One region of the Marinomonas profundi genome, then DNA from elsewhere that is predicted to be linked to it. Evidence: predicted binding sites of a transcription regulator. Region 1 holds the regulator's gene; each other region holds the start of a gene.
What was found. The regulator FNR, encoded in region 1, switches genes on or off when oxygen is low (the NO sensors DNR and NnrR bind a similar motif). The targets are predictions, from matches to a motif close to TTGATNTANATCAA.
Positions count from the first base shown of each region.

Region 2: the regulator FNR is predicted to act here: its motif matches at 5,901-5,914, upstream of cyoA (ubiquinol oxidase subunit II).
Region 3: the regulator FNR is predicted to act here: its motif matches at 1,198-1,211, upstream of J8N69_RS08895 (cytochrome ubiquinol oxidase subunit I).

Region 1 is NZ_CP073013.1:3,424,087-3,431,480, reverse strand. Features, by position in the region: gene J8N69_RS16015 (UPF0149 family protein) at 1-347, opposite strand, end outside; gene J8N69_RS16010 (RecQ family ATP-dependent DNA helicase) at 444-2,210, shown strand; gene J8N69_RS16005 (SprT family zinc-dependent metalloprotease) at 2,201-2,719, shown strand; gene ttcA (tRNA 2-thiocytidine(32) synthetase TtcA) at 2,849-3,688, shown strand; gene J8N69_RS15995 (YfaZ family outer membrane protein) at 3,699-4,265, shown strand; gene J8N69_RS15990 (adenine phosphoribosyltransferase) at 4,339-4,881, opposite strand; gene fnr (fumarate/nitrate reduction transcriptional regulator Fnr) at 4,906-5,667, opposite strand; gene hemN (oxygen-independent coproporphyrinogen III oxidase) at 5,689-7,059, opposite strand; gene J8N69_RS15975 (alpha/beta family hydrolase) at 7,272-7,394, shown strand, end outside.
Region 2 is NZ_CP073013.1:1,790,445-1,797,838, reverse strand. Features, by position in the region: gene J8N69_RS08420 (tannase/feruloyl esterase family alpha/beta hydrolase) at 1-543, opposite strand, end outside; gene cyoE (heme o synthase) at 750-1,640, opposite strand; gene cyoD (cytochrome o ubiquinol oxidase subunit IV) at 1,712-2,032, opposite strand; gene cyoC (cytochrome o ubiquinol oxidase subunit III) at 2,032-2,655, opposite strand; gene cyoB (cytochrome o ubiquinol oxidase subunit I) at 2,658-4,637, opposite strand; gene cyoA (ubiquinol oxidase subunit II) at 4,637-5,623, opposite strand; gene pdxR (MocR-like pyridoxine biosynthesis transcription factor PdxR) at 6,402-7,394, opposite strand, start outside.
Region 3 is NZ_CP073013.1:1,898,426-1,905,819, reverse strand. Features, by position in the region: gene J8N69_RS08900 (sensor histidine kinase) at 1-1,040, opposite strand, end outside; gene J8N69_RS08895 (cytochrome ubiquinol oxidase subunit I) at 1,403-2,857, shown strand; gene cydB (cytochrome d ubiquinol oxidase subunit II) at 2,857-3,867, shown strand; gene J8N69_RS08885 (hypothetical protein) at 3,867-4,004, shown strand; gene J8N69_RS08880 (TRAP transporter permease) at 4,092-6,047, opposite strand; gene J8N69_RS08875 (TAXI family TRAP transporter solute-binding subunit) at 6,058-6,999, opposite strand; gene J8N69_RS08870 (ABC transporter substrate-binding protein) at 7,127-7,394, opposite strand, start outside.

The sequences.
Region 1 (7,394 bases):
CTGGCCCATTCTTGTAACTCACTCAACTCTTCTGCTGAGCTCCCCATTTCAAGTTCACAGGGCACCATGAAGCCATCTTCCGACTCTAGCTCTTGTTGAATGTCGACCAAAAGACGAGAGAGATACTGACGTATTTGTTTCTCTTGTTTTTCATCGTTAAACTTTGGTGTGTCTTCAAAAATAACCGGTAACCAGGTTTCTTCAGAGGTCGGAACAGGACAAATAGACAATGCCGTCAAAAAACCATGTGCCATCACAAAGTTCTGACATTCTTCATGAACTTGGTCTGACTCCAAAAAACTTTCTAACGTCTCTAACTCAAGATCATCAAGAGGTTGGTGTGCCATGCAAATGTTTCCCTAATACGAATTAAGGTATCGATTTTAGCGAAATTAAGGTGAAAAATCGATGCAGAAAGCACAGTGTTAAGAGATAATTAGCAAATGAATCTTAAGAAACAAACACTTTCACGTTTAGGTTATTCCCATTATCGTCCATTGCAAGAAGAGGCAATCGATGCCTTGTGCTCTGGTCGAGACGTTTTGCTTGCGGCGCCGACCGGTGGCGGGAAATCTCTGGTGTATCAGGCGGCAGGACTGATGCGACGTGGCGTTGCGGTAATTGTCAGTCCATTACTGTCACTGATGACTCAGCAAGTGACAGCATTAAACGCTAAAGGCATTCACGCGAGGTTTCTCAATTCTACGTTAAACCCAGGCGAACAAGATGATCTCATCTGGGCATTGCGACATCAGCGCATTGATCTGCTGTACCTATCTCCCGAAAAACTGGTTCAGCCGTCTGTTATCGGCTTTCTTCACAGTGTCGACATTTCGCTATTTGCGATCGACGAAGCGCATTGTATTTCTCAATGGGGCGGCTTTTTCCGGCCCGAATACAGTCAGCTTGGTCAGCTTAAAACCTCTTTCCCCGGCGTGCCTATTATTGCGCTCACCGGAACCGTTGATCAAACAACGACGACAACCATTCAGGAGTCGTTACGACTTACCCATTGCTTGGTAATGAAAAGCAGCTTTGATCGTGCCAACATTAAGCTGCATATTGCACAAAAAAGAAAATCTAAACAGCAAATTTTGTATTTTTTGCATCATGAAGTGCCAGGCGAAACGGGCATTATCTACTGTCGTTCAAGGAAGAAAACAGAACAATTAGCGGCTTGGTTATCAGCCTTGGGATTGCCTAGCTTGAGTTACCACGCCGCGATGAGTGACGCGGACAAGCAAAAAAACCATACCATTTTTACCCAGCAATATGGCGCTATTATGGTGGCAACCACGGCTTATGGGATGGGAATCGATATTCCTCATGTTCGATTTGTGGTTCATTTAGATTTACCGAATAGCCCGGAAGCCTATTTTCAAGAGGTCGGCAGAGCAGGGCGAGATGGGCGTCCCGCCAAATCTCTATTGCTGTATGGTTTACAAGACATGCTTCAAGCACAGCAGCTTATTGCTCTACAAGCTTCCGCTGTCGAGCAAGACGGTCAGCGCCTCGGTAGTCTATTCCGTATTTTAGAAGGAAGAGGCTGCCGTCGTCAGAATTTGTTGGCGCATTTTGGCGAAACGCTTGCGGCTTGCAATCATTGTGATCGCTGCCTTACCACTTCGTCAGAGCAGAATGTAACAACGGCCAGTCAAAAACTCTTATCACTGATTTATCATACCAAGGGTCTTCAAGCTTTTTCAGTGCTCGTTGCTATTTTGCTAGGTAAGAAAAACAAAGCTGTTAGTGCAATAAAGGCGGAATCATCGCCTTTATTTGGTAAAGGCAAAGAATTAAATGAAGCCCAGTGGAAATCGCTCATTCGGCATTTAATCGCCTATGAATACATTAGTGTAGGAACCGCAAGTGTTTTTACGCTGCACATTAATGAGCAATCTCGAGCGGTTTTACAGGGCAAAGCACAGGTTATTATTCCCAGTGAGCACTATTACCCCGCGCTGCAAGAAGATCAATTGACACTTAATAGTGTGCATTGGCATAAGGTGTTGGCTTGGAAATATGCTTACGGAAAAGCAAGCTTAACGGATGCTCAGCTTAGGCTGATTTGTTTGCATAAGCCCCGCTCCCTCGCGTCATTAAGCCGCTTGACTGGGCTGTCAAAAGAAGGCTTAGCTGACTTTGCCGATCCCTTAATGAAGCTTATTCACGAGGTTGATTTAAAAGAGGTCAGTACTGCATGCTCTTAACGTCAAGTGAAACGGCATTGAATGATGAAGCCGATCCGCTCAGTATTATTGTCGATCAAGTCAATCAGTGCTTTAGCCAAGCGGACACTTTTTTCGGCACTAGATTTAAGCGCTCATCCTGTAACTTTAAGCAAAGAGGACGAGCCGCTGGCACCGCACACCTACAAAAAAACGAACTCCGCTTTAACTACTTTATGTATTTGCAAGACTCTGTGGAATTTCTTAGCACGGTCGTTCCCCATGAAGTCGCGCACATCATTGTTTTCCAAATCTATGGCAATTCGGTTAAACCGCATGGCAAAGAGTGGCAGGCTGTGATGTTCAGGGTCTATGGCATTAGGCCAAGCAGGACGCATACTTTTGATGTGCCGCCACAAAAACACAATTATGAGTACCGCTGTGCTTGCCAAAAACATCAATTTACCAAACAGCGCCACACCAGAGCACAGCGGGGGACTGAGTATGTCTGTAAAAAGTGTCGCTCGAGCTTACAATTCATGACGCCTTAATGTTCAATTAAAGGCTAAAAAAGCACAAAAATAGTAATTTTCCGTACGGATTACGCTTAAATCATCCATTTTTGATGCGATACTTTTATCCTTATAGTACTATAAGCGCGTTTTGTTTATAGCGTATTTATGATGGATTTATCGACTCGACCTAAAGAAAAATTAGAGCTCAACAAGCTCCAAAAACGCCTTCGTAGATTAACAGGCCAAGCCATTGCTGACTTCAATATGATTGAAGATGGCGATAAAGTAATGGTCTGTTTATCGGGTGGGAAAGACTCTTATACCATGCTTGAGATTTTGCTTAATCTACAAGCCAGTGCACCGATTCAATTTAGCATCGTTGCCGTTAATCTAGATCAGAAGCAGCCAGGTTTTCCTGAGCATATTTTGCCGGCTTATTTAGAAGAACTCGGTGTAGACTTTCATATTTTAGAGCGCGATACCTACAGCATAGTAAAAGAGATCGTACCTGAAGGGAAAACCACCTGTGGTTTATGCTCTCGTTTACGCCGTGGCTCTCTGTATGGCTTTGCTGAGGAAATTGGCGCAACCAAAATTGCCCTTGGCCATCACCGAGATGACATTCTTGAAACGTTATTTTTAAACATGTTTTTTGGCGGAAAGTTAAAATCTATGCCACCAAAACTGTTGAGCGATGATGGTAAGCATGTGGTTATTCGGCCTTTGGCGTATTGCAAAGAATCAGACATTGAAGAGTTTGCTTTGATGAAAGAATACCCCATTATTCCTTGTAACCTTTGTGGTTCGCAAGAAAACCTACAAAGACAAGTTGTCAAAGACATGCTACATAAATGGGAAAAAGAATTCCCTGGCAGAACAGAAACCATGTTCTCTGCTATTCGAAACGTAGTGCCATCTCATTTGGCAGACGCAACACTATTTGATTTTAAAGGGTTGAAGCAGTCGCCTGCCGCCTTTGACCGACTAAATATAATTTCATTATAGGAAAATAGACATGAACCTGACACATAAAGCACTACTATTAACCGCCGGCATTCTAGGGTCTTCTATCGTCAACGCGTCCACTGCTGGCGTTAGCTTAACCAATAATACGGTGCAAGGTGATATTAATTTAAACATGGGGTCGTTCGGCATTAACAGTGGCATTACACATAATGATGAGGCCAATACGTCAACCGCACATATTGGCGTTACCGTTGAAGACTCAGACACTAGCGGACCGCTGCAAGTTGGCCTTGGGATTCGTTTGTACGCTATCGATGCCGATTTAGACAATGATAATGACGACTTATCTGTTGCTCTTGCTTTAGGTGGTTGGTACCGATACACCCTACAACAAGCCAATCGCCTTAGTATTTATGGTTCTGCATACTATTCCCCGGAAGTATTGGCGATATCAAACTTAGACCACATGTATACCTATGATATTCGTCTTGAGTACATGACAATGCGCAATGCGCGTGCGTTTGTTCGTTATGGTAGAACAGTGACAGTTTATGACGACAATAGCCGTAAAGAAATTGATAAAGGTCTTTCTGTCGGTGCGACGGTCGATTTTTAAAGCAAGACTATCGTTTTGATCAACAAAAAAGGTGGCTCAGGCCACCTTTTTTAGTTTTCTTCACTGATACTAATCAATCACCGTCATAGGCGCAAAGACTAAAGACAGGCACGTCGCTATCCCTTAGTTTTTGGCTACCACCAAGATCAGGAAGGTCAATAATGGCGGCCACTTCTTTGATGTTTGCTCCTTGCTTAGTCAACAGTTTTATGGCGGCAAAGAGAGTGCCACCCGTTGCAATCAAATCATCAAATAATAGCACTTCGTCGCCTTGCTTAACGGCGCCTTCTTGAATTTCTAGTTCTGCTTCGCCGTACTCTAAAGCGTATTTTTGTGAAATGGTTTTACCAGGAAGTTTGCCTTTTTTACGCACCAAGATAAGAGGCTTTTGCAGCTCATAGGCCAGCACCGCTGCAATTAAAAAACCACGCGCATCGATGCAGGCGATGTGTGTAATATCACTAGCAATATAGCGATGCACATACGCATCAACTACCATTCTCATACCTTTAGGATCACTGAAAATAGGCGTAATGTCTCGAAAGCTAATGCCTTGTTTTGGCCAGTCTTCTATCGTTTGAATCAGTGACTTAACGTAAAAATCGTCGTACAGCATGTTGGTATCGCCTTAATTTATCAATCAAATAGGCGTGATTTTACCACAATCATTCGCAACCCCAACGAGTTTTTGTATTTCAGGGAAATCGATTATTTCAATTTCCTTACCATCTACGTGGATCAGTTCATTTTTTTGAAAACGAGTAATCACTCGGCTTACCGTTTCAACCGCTAGGCCTAGGTAGTTGCCCATTTCACCGCGTGACATTGAAAGCCGAAAAGCACTGGCTGAGTAGCCTCGTCTTTTAAAGCGATTAGAGAGGTTAAGTAAAAAAGACGCCACTTTCTCATCGGCGTTCTTTTTCCCCAGCAACACCATCATTTGCTGATCATCGGATATTTTCCGGCTCATCACTTTAAACAGCTGATGTCGCATAGAAGGAATTTGGGCTGATAATTCTTCTAATCGGCTAAAAGGGATTTCACATACTGTGGTTGTTTCTAGCGCTTTTGCTGATACCGGGTAGGCATTAGAGTCAATACCGCTGAGCCCCACCAATTCACTTGGGCAATAGAAACCGGTTATTTGCTCTTCTCCGTACGAGGTAATATTAAACGTTTTTAACGTGCCAGAACGAACCGCAAAGACAGAATCAAATACGTCTCCTTGGCGGAATAAAAACTCGCCTTTTTTCAGCGGTTTTTTTCGCTCAATAATTTGATCTAACTTATTGATGTCTTCATCCGCTAAGGCAATGGGAAGACAGAGGGCGCTCAAGCTACAACTTTGACATTGCGAGGTGAGTGTACTGTTAAATCGTGAGTGTGCGTGTGTCATTGACATGTAAATCTCCCTGATCTTGATCTATATAACTTTTGAATATTCTATGGCGCCATTTAGATACTTATCGAAAACCATACAAACACAACGAATGAGTAATCTACCACGCTCTGTCACTTTAATACTGACCTGCAGTCCATCATTATGAATTTCTAGTATACCATCTTCGATCATCGGCATTAGATTGTCTACTTCCTGTGAGAAATAATCAAAGAATCGAATCCCGTATGAGTGCTCGATAATGGCAGTATTTAGCTCAAACTGAGAGATAAGTGTCATAATCACTTGATGGCGAATCTTATCATCAATGTTGCTAATATACCCCTTTGCAATGGCAAGTTGGCCTTTTTCAATACAGCGTCTGAACAAAGGTAAATCCGTGTGATTTTGGATATAAACCCCGTTTAAATTACTGATTGCCGACACGCCAAAAGCAACTAAGTCGGTATCCGCATGTGTGGTGTAGCCTTGGAAATTGCGTTGTAATTGACCATTTTTTTGGGCTTGAAACAGGCTGTCATTGGGTTTGGCAAAATGATCCATGCCAATGTATTGATAGCCTGCATTGACTAAATATTCAATGCTCATTTTCAGCAAATCAAGCTTCAAACTAGAGGTTGGCAAACTTGTCTCAAGGATGCGTTTTTGGGCTCGAAAACGTTCTGGCAGATGTGCGTAATTAAACAGTGAAATGCGCTCAGGTGATAATTCAACCACCTTCTCTAAGGTACTTCGAAAACCGCCCAGAGATTGGTTCGGTAGGCCGTAAATCAAATCAAAATTAATCGAATTTATATTCAGTTCTCGCGCATAAGACACAAGATCGGCAACAAGATTAATGGGCTGAATTCGGTGTATCGCTTTCTGCACGCCAGCATCAAAGTCTTGAATGCCGATGCTAATTCTATTTATTCCCATTGCGGTCAACAAAGCCAGTTTAGAATGGCTGATTTCCCTAGGATCAATTTCAATGCTGTAGTCTTGGCTCCCATCATTAACGAGATTAAAATACTGCTTAATCGTGCCAAACAGGCTTTCGATCAAATCCTCGGTAAGAAAAGTTGGAGTGCCACCACCAAAGTGCAGCTGTGTCACCTTCCTTGTATGATCTAACATCAAACTGCGCAATCTCATTTCTTCGCCTAATAACTCAACGTATTCGGCGCCTTTGCCATACTGTTTAGTCACTATTTTGTTGCATGCACAGTAATAGCAAAGATGAGCGCAAAATGGGATGTGGAAATACAAGCTGAGCGGTGATTTGGAGGGCATCAGCATTTTATCAACCAAAGCAATTTTACTGATAGTCGAATCAAATTGCGGCGCCGTTGGGTAGGAGGTGTAACGTGGCCCTGATAAATCGTACTTACTAATCAGTTCAGAATCCCAGATCATGATGTCTTCCTATTAAAATTTCTAATAGCAGTTTACCCCCTAGAGGATCGGCACTTTCTGATCCAGATCAAGGGATATCACACTGAGATCAAATAACCCCTTTGATTGGGGTTCATCACGCCAAGGTTGATGGAAAAGCGCCCTGATCAGGTTCTAACGTCTGAGCGAATCTGCTTTAATAGTGTCATCTTTTTAACATCGTATCGCTAATAATGACCTCTCTTGCTTTTTACCTAGCTCACGGCGCTGGCGCTGGCCATAACAATGATTTTTTGACGCAACTTGCGGCGGCCATTTCACGGCAAAGGCAGCAGGCGGTGATCCCTGTTACGTTT
Region 2 (7,394 bases), 1.6 Mb from region 1:
CGACTCGTAATAACTTTCCACCAGAAATCGAGCGACTGGGTTTAATTTTTCTACCGCGGCGTAACCGTAATCACGGCGCGCTTCTGGGTCATGTCCAAATACCGCTCCGCCAACCAGGCCCCGTTCAGGGTTCGCGTTTGCGTCATGACCACCATTACTCGAGACCACCGCAAAGCCTTGGTTAATCGCATACTGATAACCTTTAAGCCCTGTCACCTTGCCTAAAGCGGGTTTAACTTCGCCGTCGTTACCGCCATTAAACTGATAGGCAAAACGTCCTTGCCAAAAATGCGGTAAACGCAGTTCAAATTGAATCGAATAAGCTTTATCGTCCACTCCCATGCGTTGCGCCATGACACCAGACACCAAACAATAAGCGCTTCTCACGTCCTTATCTGGCGCCATCATAGTGGTTTTTATACTGACATTATCCGGTGCTTGCGTGGGTAAAGCTTGGCAACTCGCCCCATTCGCCAGAGTGGAATGACTCGTTAGCATAGAAAGCACAATAACGGGGGCCAATACGATAAACAGCGTTCTCATACACATCGTCCTTTTTGATTTTTAATGTCAGAGCAAAGAAATTATTCCCAGTATTATAAGAAAGGCTTTTTTAAGCATGGGATTTAACAGGCAAGCCTTCAAAATAACGAATAATGGGGCAAATAGAAAGTTATCAGAAGAAAGTATTGGCGTCAGAAGAGACAAATAAAAAAACGGGCTGAAAAGCCCGTTTTGCAACGCTTGAATTAATGGGCGCTAAACACCAGCAAATTGGGTGACACCTCATTAAAGTCCAACGCCATGGTCACGCTAAGCGCCGTTACTGTGATAATAGAAAAGAAGAACACTTGTCGTGCCCACTTATTCACATCAATACCTAAACGGTAACCTCGCAACGCCATGGCTAACCACCAAAGGCTAGTCGCCAGAGCAACAACCATAAAGCCAATTCCAACATAGCCAGTCAGTGGTAAAAGTGCTGCAACCACTGCAAAAGCAGCAATGTGGAGGACTATATGGCGCTTGGCTTTTGCAATACCTTGTGACACAGGCAAAACAGGAATACCTGCCGCTTCGTAATCTTTATAGCGAAAAATAGCAATCGCATAAGAATGTGGCATCTGCCAAATACAAAACATCGTCAGAAGAATAGCAGCACCAGCGTCAAACTGACCTGCAGCGGCACAATATCCTACCACTGGAGGAACCGCACCCGATAAACTACCAACAAAGGTTCCATAAACGGAATTGCGCTTGAAATACATGGTATACAAGCCAACGTAGACAACATAACCAAAGGCAGCAAAAGCAACCGCTACCCAGTTAGTAAAATACGCCAATAAAGCAAAACCAATAACACCTAACACAACACCATGAAAAAACGCCGCTTTACCGGACATTTCACCATTGACCGTAACGCGGTTACGTGTACGTTGCATTTTTGCATCAATATCTCTATCGACATAGTTGTTAATGGCACAGCCAGAAGCAACCACTAACGACAAGCCAATAACCGTCGCTAGCATAAGAATCCAATCAATCTCGCCACGGGAGGCTAGAAAGAAGCCCCCCGCAACAGAGATGAGGTTGCCCATAATGATGCCAGGCTTAGTCACCTGAAGATAACGCTTAAACATCTTTATAGGCTCCCACCGGACAGGTATCACATAACATGAAAAAAGTCCGCATAATCATCAAATTACTCTGCTTACATCATCATCGCGTTGGAAGCGTAGATAATCCATACGGACAATCCCACCACCATAACAATGATAACAACAGAAAAAATAAATGAATAAGTATCCAACTTACCTTGTTGAGAAAAGTTCAAATGAAGGAAGTACTTCAAATGTACAAAAATCTGAACAATGGCCAACACAACGATTGTTATGTAAGTTGGTCCTTTATCAAACGCTTCCGTCATAACCATCCAAAATGGGATAGCGGTCAGAATAACCGACCAAATAAAGCCCACTACGTATGATTTAACGCTACCGTGTGAATGCGCTTCAGAAGAATGATCGCTCATTAGATCGCCCCCATCAGATAAACAACGGTGAAAACACAGATCCAGATAATATCCAAAAAGTGCCAGAACAAGCTTAGGCAAGCCAGACGAGTCAATGATCGACCAGTCAGCCCTGTCATAATGATTTCAACAGCTAAAATAACCATCCAAATCAAACCTGCTGTAACGTGCAATCCATGCAAGCCAACAAGGCTAAAAAATGCTGACAAAAATGCGCTGGCTTGAGGGCCGTTGCCATTATGGATCAAATGCTGAAATTCATATATTTCTAGTGCTATAAACACACCACCAAAAATAAAGGTCGCCAGCAACCACATTAACGTGCCAGAACGATTTTTGTTATGAGCACTGATCATAGCGAAGCCGAATGTGATACTTGAAATAAGTAACGCAGACGTTCCCACCAAAATCAGGCTCAACGTAGGCTCAAACACTTCTTTGGCTGTAACACCACCTGCTGAGTTCATAAAGAGCACAGCATAGGTAGCGAAGACTGATGCAAAAAGCAAACAGTCTGTCATCAAGTATAACCAGAACCCGAATACGGTGTTGCCACCAGTATCGTGATGCTCGTCATGAGCGGCGTCGTGAGCGCCGTGTGTACTCATATGTGTTGTGCTCATGATTACCCCTTAGCCACGTTATCTAAATGTGCATTCTCAATGCGAGCCACTTCATCTGGCTGAACATAGTAATCCACATCTTTGGTATAAGCGCGAACCACAAAGGCCACGATAGAGCCTACCAAGCCAACGATTGCTAACCACCAAATATGCCAAATCATAGCGAAACCAAAGGCTGTGATAAGAGCACCGATGATAATTCCAGCATTCGTATTCTTAGGCATGTGGATAGGTGCGTAACTTGCTTTACGAACGTACGCTGTGCCTTTTTCTTTCATATCAGTAAACGCATCGATATCAGAAACAACAGGAATCTCGGCAAAGTTATAAAACTGTGGTGGAGACGAGGTAGCCCACTCAAGCGTATGAGCGTTCCATGGATCACCCGTTGTGTCTAAGTTCTGCTTGCGATCACGGAAGCTGACGTACAGTTGTAGGAACTGACAGATGATACCCGCAAGGATAACAAACGCACCCACAACCGCTATGTACAGCCAGATATTCCAGTCTGGGTTATCCGTGTGGTTAAGACGACGAGTCATACCCAAGAAGCCCAATACGTAAAGAGGCATAAAGGCTAAGAAGAAACCGACCAACCAGCACCAGAAAGCCGCTTTACCCAACTTCACGTTGAGGTGGAAGCCCATCACTTTCGGGAACCAGAAAACAAAACCAGCTAGATAACCAAATACCGCACCACCAATGATGGTGTTGTGGAAGTGAGCAATCAAGAATAGGCTGTTATGCAATACATAGTTAGCGCCAGGCAATGCTAGAAGTACACCAGTCATACCACCGATAGTGAAGGTCACCATAAAACCAAGCGTCCATAGAACCGGAACAGTCACACGAAGACGACCGCGGTACATAGTGAACAACCAGTTAAACAATTTCACACCCGTTGGGACCGCGATAATCATTGTCATGATACCAAAGAAGGCATTGACGTTTGCGCTGGAGCCCATGGTAAAGAAGTGATGCAACCACACGATGAAGCCAAGAATGGAAATTGCACCACTTGCCCAAATCATAGATTTATGGCCAAACAAACGCTTACCTGTAAAGGTAGATACAACTTCAGAGAAGATACCAAACGCTGGAAGTACAAGGATGTACACCTCAGGGTGACCCCATGCCCAGAACAAGTTGATATACATCATTGAGTTACCGCCGCCATCAGTCGTAAAGAAATGGAAGTCTAGGTAACGGTCAAGCGTTAACATAGCCAGTAAAGCAGTCAAAATCGGGAATGATGCTGCGATCAAAATATTGGCCCAAGTACAGGTCCAAGTAAAGATCGGCATATCCATCAATTTCATGCCAGGAGCACGCATTTTAAACACAGTTGCCAAGAAGTTAACCGCAGTTAAAGTGGTACCGATACCCGATATCTGCAATGCCCAGATATAATAGTCTACCCCAACGCCTGGACTGTATTCCAAACCAGACAATGGTGGATACGCTACCCAACCCGTCATAGCAAATTCACCAAGGCCTAAGGAAATGTTGACTAATACCGCACCAGAAACAGCAAGCCAGAAGCTTAAGTTGTTCAAGAACGGGAATGCAACGTCACGAGCACCAATCTGTAAAGGCACCACGATATTCATCAAACCAATCATAAATGGCATAGCCATGAAGATGATCATGATCACACCGTGAGCGGTAAAGATTTGGTCGTAGTGACTTGGAGGCAAATAGCCAGGATCACCGTTCGTGGCGAGTGCAAGTTGCAAACGCATCATGATGGCATCAGCGAAGCCACGAATAAGCATTACGAGTGCCAGTACGATGTACATTACACCCAGACGTTTGTGGTCAACGGACGTTAACCAGTCATTCCAGAGTACACCAAGTAAGTTGTTTTTTATCACTAGGAAGGCAACAACAAACGCCGCAACCGCTACCACGCACAAAGTCGTGATAACAATCGGGTCGTATGGAAGCGCGTCCCAAGATAATTTGCCTAAGAGTGCAGACATTATTTTTCAGCCTCCGTATGCATATCATGCGATGAGTGTTGAGACTCCTCATGAATCATTTTAGAATCAAAAACAGTTCCTTTAAGCAACTCAACCTTGCCGTGATCTTTCATAAACTTCATAACATTGTCCATGAAAATGCTTGATTTAATAGAGTTGTAGTATTGAACTGGCGTAGGTTCAATGTGATGAGCATCTAGATCAAATTCAGCAAGCGCCTCATAGGAAGCCTGATCCAGTACGCCATTGTTAATGGCGCCCTCTATGGATTGTGCTTTCACACCTTCAACCCAAGCTTCAAAATCTGCTTCTGTTTCTGTCGCAATGGCTTTGAACTTCATACCAGTGAAACCAGCACCACTGTAGTTTGCCGAAATACCATCAAATGTGCCTGGTTCATTCGCAATCAAATGTAGCTTGGTCACCATGCCTGCCATTGAGTAAATTTGACTACCCAATTGAGGTATGAAGAACGAATTCATTGTGCCTTCAGATGAAATCTGGAAAGCAACAGGAACGTTTGCTGGGAATCTCAGCTCGTTCACAGAAGCAATACCAAGATCCGGATAGATAAATAACCACTTCCAGTTCATTGAAATGACCTGAACGTTGATATGATCTTTATCCGATTTCAACGGCTTATAAGGATCTAGTGCATGAGTGGATTTCCATGTAATCACACCAAGAATGATGACGATGACAATTGGAATAGCCCATACTATGATTTCAATTTTTGTGGAGTGGGACCACTTCGGTTCGTAGATTTCGTCACGACCTTCACGGTATTTCCAAGCGAAATACAGTGTCATGAAAATGACAGGAATCACAACAAGCAGCATCAGCAAAGTCGCAACAATAATTAGTTGCTTCTCTTCAATACCAATTTGCCCTTTAGGATCGAGCACACCACCCTGACAACCGGCGAGCAAGCCCACCATTAGCGCCAAAGCGACTTTACTTAGGATACGAGTTAACAAGAGAATCATCCTCTAACCCTTATGTTCACAAAACTGCTACCTAAGATCAGGTAACAGAACGAAAATCCGGCTAATGCCGGGTATTTCAGTAAAGATCACCATACTGAGAACAGCACAAAAACCATTACTAAGTTAATACTATTAACGCAGTAATGATTTTTTTGGATCACCTAATCTGAAAAAGGGAGCTCTACATCTCAACATGCGTCGGGCCTCAGCACGACTAGATTGCTCATTAGGAGCAAACACATGAACTAAAGAGAAGGCCAATATCTGGCGAGCAGGGTTGATATTGGTCATAACGGACCAATAACTAACCAATAATAGGGTGGTAAAAACGAGGCTAAGAGGTAGCCCCGTCTTAATAATAGGGTCGACACTGATAACGCCTAGGCTATCAACAGAGGAAGGAGCGGCAGTAAATACAAAGAAACATAGGCAAAGGCAAGACACAGCAATCACAGGGCGTAAGGAATCCGCCAAGACGCTGGATACTGAATGCATACAATGATGCAAAATGTCTTGAAAATTGTTCAATTTATCCATCCAATCCATAAAAACAAAAGTGTAGATGCCGTTTTTACTCGCTTCATACGAATTTACGTAGGCGAAATATAGCAAAATTTAAGCAACCACACAAAGCGTAGTTTAGCCTTTGTTCTTCTTTGCTTCACTGTCTTTTTATAAAAATTCACATTCTAAGCATAAGGAAATCCCTGATTTTTACTCTCATCCCAAAGAGTAACGCCCTTATAAGACGGTTTCCTTACAATGTGTAGATTGTACCTTACCCCAGTTTTTTCTCAAACCAATGTTCCAATGCGACAACAATGTGCACCATAGTTTCTTCTTTAGCACCACTAAAGCCCAATAAGAACCCCATGTGTGTAGCACAAGAAGCGTCATTATAATGTGCAGACAGAGGCGAAAGCTCAATACCTATTTGCGCGAGATCTAACGCTATGCGTTGATCCAATGCCATATCAGACGACAGCGCCAACACAATGGACGGTTTAAGCGTTATTAATATATGCATCCCCCCTCGCGGCTTTCTCCATTCAAACCAAGAGGTGAATCGTCTATCTAATTGCAAGATTAAGAAATCCCGCTTCAATCGATAATGTCGACGCATCTTATTTACATGACGGTCAAAGTTCCCTTGTTGCATAAAATCAGCCACCGCAGGCTGTATTGGCAAAGACGCAGATGTCCCCAGAACGCTCTGACTTTTATGCAATGTCACAACATGCCTTGTCGGTGCGACAATAAAACCAAGTCGCAAGCCACGAAACAACACTTTAGAAAAACTCCCCACAAAGAACACACGATCACGAGCCTGTTCATGCACGCTCGCCGTTTGCATAAAAGGCACATTGCTGCGACCTTGATAAACAAACTCATTGTCATAATCGTCTTCTACCAACCACCAGCTTGGCGAATCATGCTGTAAGGCTTGCAACCATTGCTGCCGTCGAACCGCACTCATGCTTGCCCCAAGAGGGTATTGCCGATTCGGTGTAACAATCGCCACATTCGAAATGTGTGCACTATCAGGCAAACACGGCCCATCTTCATCAATTAAAAGTGTACCGACTTTTTTTGTGCGGGAAGAAATCGTCTCACGGATAGGCGGATATGTCGGCTCCTCTAACCACCACTTCATTGCCGAATCTCCAGAATCACCCAATGACGTAATCGCATGTTGTAATAAAAGCAACGAATCCCGACTACCAGCCGTGACAATAATTTGCTCTGCAGAGCATTCAAGGCCACGCACGCG
Region 3 (7,394 bases), 1.5 Mb from region 1:
GCAGAACGTTGCAATTGAATCGCCACGTTACGTCTTATCTGCAGAGAGAGTAAACGCTCACCAATGGCAATCAGTTGTGGCCAGTCTTGGGCGTCTTTTAATTGCCTTGACCAAGTATCCAATACCGCTTCATTCAACGCAGCACCGGGATAAATAAGACGTGAAAACAAACGGTTCAACGGTTGATAAATCACCGCCGCAACCACCAAAATCAACAGGGAATACAACCACAACTGCCAGCTGGGAACATTCGCTAACGCCTGCAAACCGATGCGCCCAGACACCACACTGATCACCGCGATCACACACAGAATCACCAGCATCATGGCAAGCCAAAGCAAGGCACGATTGGCAAACGCGTTCACCGATAAAATCTGATAACGCACCACGGCATACACCAACAAGAGCAAATAGGTTGGCAGCAATAACATAGGGTAAGGAAACCAGCTAATACCAAAAGAAGGGAAAACAAAGCTCGTTGCTAGCAACAACCCCCAAGCGCCAACACCAAACATGGCAAGAATGGAACGCTTCTTGTTACCAGAATGCCGATACCAACCGAACAACAACACACCATGAGCCAACATACCGACCAAGACGGTATAGACGAGATTCCATGCCCCCGCTTCGGTAAAAATAAAAAAGGAGCGCGTATCCAAGGTACTAATGGCGTCGCCCGCGCCTATCCACCAGCTCTGTAAAACCACCGCGAAACTGGTGAGATAAAACCAAGGCACCGCCTGATATAAGCGCTCTAGCATCGGCTCTTTGACCGAGCCTGAGTTCACAAAACGAATGGCAAAATGTAAGAAAAAAGTCGGCATTAGCGGGTTGGCAAGAATGATGTGAATGCCCATTTCCTCATAGCCTTGAAACAACGCCACATGCCCAAAACACCAAATCGCCATCATGATGGCGAAACCGGCTAAGGCTTGCAGGTCGCTTTGCTTGCGCGCTCGCCACAATAGCCAAACCGCGACCAATACGCCGCACACACTGGTCACCAGCATGGCCACTTCAAACATCAAGGAAAGCGTCAAAATCGTAAACCTCGTTTACACCTAAAAGTGAGAAAATCGTAAACCTTTTTTACACCACAAGCAAAGCTATAATTTTTCCCTTTTAAATCAAATAGATAAATTTCATTAATAGTTGGCCTGTCCTTTGCTCTACTCCCCACCATAACGACAGAAATTTTTGATCTATATCAAACTAACATCAAATTCTAGGAGCGATATTATGAATACTGGCTTTTTAATGACCGAGATCATCACCCTTTTTAGCATGGTAGGTTTGGCGCTATTGCCTCTGCTGGTACAACAAATACGTACGCGCAGCGTTAAGAAACACGCCTAACGCTTTCCCTATTTCTTAACGCTTATTCATTCCTAAGGGAGCCATTATGGACCTCGATGTCGCCATTTTATCTCGCATACAGTTCGCCTTCACGGTGAGCTTTCATATTATTTTCCCCAGCATCACTATTGGTCTGGCGACGCTGATTGCTATTTGGGAAGGCTTATGGCTTAAAACACACAATCCGTATTACTTACAGCTTGCCAAGTTTTGGATCAAACCGTTTGCCATTACATTCGGCATGGGCGTGGTTTCTGGCATCGTCTTGTCCTATGAATTTGGCACCAACTTTTCCAAGTTCTCGGAAATAACCGGCGCCGTTATTGGGCCATTAATGGCCTACGAAGTGCTGACCGCTTTTTTCTTGGAAGCCGGTTTCCTTGGCGTCATGCTATTCGGTTGGCAGCGTGTCGGTCGCAAGCTGCATTTCTTCTCCACCCTGGTTGTCATGATAGGCACTTGGATTTCCGCGTTTTGGATCATAGCGGCCAACTCTTGGATGCAAACCCCAACGGGCCACAAAATTGTTAATGGTAAGTTTGAAGTCGAAAGCTGGATGGAAGTGATCTTCAATCCATCTATGCCCTATCGCTTCACTCACATGGTGGTGGCGTCGTTTATCACCGCGACTTTCGTGGTGGCTGGCATCTGCGCGTATTATTTGTTGAAAAAGAAAAACCTGCCTTTTGCGAAAAAAGGCCTGTCTATGTGCATGTGGTTTGCCTTGGTGCTAACACCACTACAAGCATGGATCGGTGATATGCACGGATTGAACGTTCGTGAACATCAACCAACCAAATTAGCGGCAATGGAAGGCATTTGGCCTGCGCAAGAAGCAAACGTTCCTCTGCTGTTGTTCGCTATGCCGAATATGAAAACCGAGTCGAACGATTATGAAGTCGGTATTCCCAACCTTGGTAGCTTGATTTTAACTCACTCTTGGGATGGCGCTGTGCAAGGCTTAAAAGCCGTACCACCAGAAGACAGACCCAATGTGCCGTTAGTGTTTTGGTCTTTCCGTGTCATGGTGGGTATTGGCTTTGGCATGATGGGCATTGCGGCGCTCGCGCTGTTGCTACGTCGTAAAGATCGCTTATATGAAAACAAAGCCTTTCTGGCTTTGGTGACATTATTTACTCCTATGGGTGTCATTGCGGTACTGGCAGGCTGGTATGTGGTCGAAATCGGTCGTCAGCCCTGGATTGTCTATAACTTGGTGAGAACCTCCGAGATCGTATCACCGCTCCCCCCAGAACGCGTGCTGTTTACCTTGACCCTGTTTGTGATCATTTACAGTCTACTGATTGGTGTTTATCTCTATTTCATGCGTAAGCTGATCAAAAAAGGCCCGCCGTCAATGGAAGCCTTAGAACAACAATTGATTGGTATGAAAGCACCTGGCTATGCATTGGCTTGGGTAAAAACGCTACAAACGAAAGAAACACAATCGACAGAGCAAAAAACAACAGACCATGCAATCAACACACAAGGAGATAAATAATGGACTTGGCGCTTTTTTACTTTCTTGTCTTAGGCTTTGCCATCTTTATGTACGTGTTACTCGATGGCTTCGACCTAGGCATTGGCATTCTCTATCCTTGGTTTAACCAAGAAGGCGAGCGCGATCATCTAATGCGTTCTATCTCACACGTTTGGGATGGCAATGAGACTTGGTTGGTGTTTGGCGGTGTGGTGTTGTTTGCCGCGTTTCCTGCCGCCTATGCGGGCATTGCTTCGACCTTTTATTTGCCCATTATGCTGATGCTGTTTGCCTTGATCTTTCGTGGTGTAGCGTTCGAGTATCGGTTTAAGTCCGATACGTCTCGACCTTATTGGGATTTTGCCTTTAGCGCGGGGTCTTCCATCGCGGCATTTTGCCAAGGCCTGTTACTAGGCTCAATCGTTCAAGGCGTGCCAGTCGGTGTAGACAGTTTGTCCAGCCTACATTGGTTAACGCCCTTTTCTATCCTCACAGGGTTTTCGGTGATGGCAGGGTATGCTCTATTAGCCGCGTGTTATTTGTTTATGAAAAGTCGCGGACGCATTCAAAAACACGCCGCGACACTCGGCAAACGACTTTTGCTGATCACTATTTTTGCCATGGTCATCGTCAGTTTGTGGACAGTGGCGAGCCAAGTAGACATTCGTCAGCGTTGGTTCTCTGGTTTGAATTTCCTCTGGCTATCCCCCTTGCCCATCGTCACCTTGGTGGTCGCAGTTTTAGCGTGGAAAGATTTAAACAATCATTCGGCTGGCGTTGTTCATAATGAAAGTCGACCATTTTGGTACGCTGCAACGCTATTTCTACTGGCCTTTGCCGGCCTTGTCGTGGGGTTATTTCCGTATCTGATTCCAAGACAGCTCACCTTTATGGACGCAGCCTCACCAGACAGCAGCTTGCTCTTTTTACTACCAGGGATCTGCATCTTCGTCCCCTTAATTTGTGCCTATACCTTATGGGGCTATCGTGTCTTTGCTGGCAAGGTGGAAGATTATCAGGAGGGTTACTAATGTCATTTAAAAGCCTAAAAGAAAAAACCGCCAAACTTAAACCATGGCAATGGTTTGGATTGCTTTACATCATTGGCTTTATTGCCATTATTTGTCTTTCCTATGGCATCAAGTTAATGATAACGGGCTTGCCCTAGACGATTTTCATTCCATAAAAAAGCCCCGCATTTTTCAAGTGCAGGGCTTTTTAACAATTGTAGTGAAGAGTAATGAAGCGCTAAGGCTTAGACTTTCGCTGTGTTTAGGGTGTCAGCTCTAGTGCTGTCCATGCTTGCTTTTACCAGCAATGCCGCAAACACCAGCACGCCCAACACACGCGCACTCACCACAAACAAAGACGTATCCGTTGCCGCTGCAGGCCAAGCAATCAGCACCGCGGCAACCACGTACAAGGCACGAGTAAGCCAAGACAAAGGTTCACGCAACCAACCAGAAAAGCCGATACTCATCGATGCTGTTGCCAAGGTCGCAAAAGTAATCGCGGCAATCACGCTGGTCGTCGTGCCAATCAACAAAACGCCCGGCATAGTGACAAACAAGAACGGCACCAAGAGTTTCACAAAGCCTAAGCGCATGGATTCAACAGCGGTCTCATTAGGATCGGCGCCAGAAATAGTGGACGCAGCATAAGCCGCCAAAGCCACTGGAGGTGTGATCGCAGACACCAAACCAAAGTAGAAAATAAACATATGCGCCGATAACGCTTCCATGCCAAGTTGTGTCATCGCAGGGGCAACCAGAACCGCCAGCAACAAATACGCCGCCGAAGTAGGTAAACCCATGCCCAACACAAAAGACGCCAACGCGGTCAGTAATAACACCGCCCATAAGTTGCCATCGCCCAGTTCAATGATCAAACCCGACAGCATTAAGCCCATACCAGTGAGATTCAACACGCCAATGATCACGCCAGCCGCCGCCACGGCTGCGACAATCGGCAAAGTGGAAGACAAGGTTTCCTTACAAGCGGAAATAAGATCGAACACATTAATACGTGTTTCTTTCTTCCAAGGGCAAACCACTAAACCCGCCAGAATCCCCATCACCGCCGCTTGCGTGGGTGACTTGCCCGAAATCATCAAACCAATCAACACCACTAATGGCAGCAAAAGATAACTCTTGGTTCTCAGGGTTCTTAATAACAACTGTAAGCCGGCATCGGTGTCTCTTGCTAAATTAAGACGCCCCGCCTCAAGACGCACCGAGATCATCAGAGCAAAGATGTACAAGAGCGCTGGCACCAAGGCCGCCAATGCCACTTCGGCATACGGAATCCCGATCATTTCCGCCATTAAAAACGCCGCCGCGCCCATTACCGGTGGCATGATTTGCCCAGCGGAAGACGCCGCAGCTTCAATCGCACCCGCCAATTTCGCGCTATAACCAACCCGCTTCATCAATGGAATAGTGAAGGTTCCTGTCGTCACCACGTTGGCCACCGCACTACCGTTAAGCGAACCAAGCAAGGCACTCGACAAGGCGGCAGATAAACCCGGCCCCCCTTGCACTCGCCCCGTCAACCCCCGCGCGATATCAACAAAGACTTCGCCCGTGCCAATCTTGGTTAAGATGGCACCAAACAAACCGAAGAGGAAAATATACTCAACAGCAACGCCCATGGGCACACCATAAACGCCTTCTGTGGAGAGCATCAAAGTAGACGTCAAACGGCTAAGATCATAGCCTCCATGGCCATATTTTCCAGGAATCACATCCCCAAAACAGGCATACAAAAAAGCCAGCGCCATTAAAATAATGAGGGCTCGACCCACCGCAATGCGCACAAAAACAAACACCACCACCATTAACGCCATAAAGATCCATCGGTCTTGCTCAACCGACATGGCGCCACGCATGACAATATCAATGTAGTGATGCCACAAATAAGGCCCCGGAATGAGCGCAATCAAAGCCAATAAATAAAACACAGCGCGGCCGATGACGCTTTTATATCTCAGTGCATAGAGCAACATGGCGGCCGCGGCGACCAAGGAGAAAAACGACGATCTCAATAGTAACGCCGTAATGCCGCCATAATAGGCACCGTAAAGTACAAGACCGGCGATTCCAGCGGCGATCACACTAAACAATAAAGAAAGGGCTAGACGTTCCTTGCGACCCGCGAATTTTGACTCAAGGAGCAAGCTTTGAAAGCCATTGCTGGAATCTAGGTTCAACATAATGACGCTCCTACTGACCGTTTACTTCGTCATAATATTTTTTCGCACCTGGGTGCAAAGCAACAGGCGTGTGTTTCGCAGTTTCTAACGCAATGGCTTTGGCTTGAGGGTGGATCTGGCCTAACTCATCAAGGTGAGAGAAAATCGCTTTAGTAATGTCATAAACCTTACTTTGATCTTCTTTGCCACTGGTAAACAGAATCGCCGGATCGTTAATCATCATCACTTGCTTAGCCTGATCTGGGTAGGTACCCGCTGGCAAAGAGAAGGCTTGGTAAAAAGGGTATTTTTGGATCAAGCTGTCCAGTTTTTCCACACTCGCAGACAGCAAAGCCATGTCTGTTTGAGAATCAAGATCGATCAAAGAGGAAGTCGGCGCACCGGCGAGCACCACCGCCGCGTCTACTTGGCCGTTTACCAATGCTTTTACGCCTTCAGTGTAAGAAAGAAAACGGGGCGTAACATCGTCAAAGACGCCGTATTCTTGCAGCAGGCGCGTCGCCAAAACAGCCGCATTACTGCCCGGAGGCCCCATGCTAACGCGCTTGCCTTTTAACTGCTCAAAAGAGTCCACACCATTGCCGGAAATCGTCGCCACTTGCAGTACCGCTGGATATAAATAGGCAATGCCCGCCACGTCTAATGGGCCGCTTACTTTAAATGGGCCCTCGCCATTTTTTGCTTCAAAAAGAGTAGAGGAAGAGGAAAGCCCCATTGTCATTTGACCCGCGGCTACGCGGTGATTGTTCTCAACGGACGCGCCCGTCACTTCGGCCCGTGCCGTGGTGTTTTCCATGTGTTTGTTAAGGGTTTCGGAAATGCCCGCACCAATCACATAAAACAAACCACCGGTTCCGCCAGTACCGATAGAAACCCGCTCTGCCGCTTGCAGAGGACTGTTTACCAGAGTCGCACACAGAGCGCTCGCTATAAGCATTTTTTTGAACATCATATTCTCCAATTTATTGTTGTTTTATTACTGCTTTAAAAAGGCACTTGTCTTATCACTTTTGAAAGTGCTGAAAACACTCTAGCTCAGCAACCTTTCATGAACCTTTCACCGCGAACAAACAGCAAAATTAAGGAGACGACAACATAGCATTGTCCCATTCAGTAAAAATAATCTGCTTCTGTGCTTCATCCGTTTGAATGAGCAACTCAAGCCCTAAAGGAATCGGGCGAAAAATCCCATGGGGCAATTTATTTAATTCATCGCGACTGTAAGGCCCTACGGCTTTCGGGCTTATTGGCGTAATGCCAGATTGATTCGCCAATAGCTGCTGACCTTGTGGCGATAAGAGCAGATCGATAAAACGCTGCGCCAGCTTAGGTTGTTGTGTGTCGCGA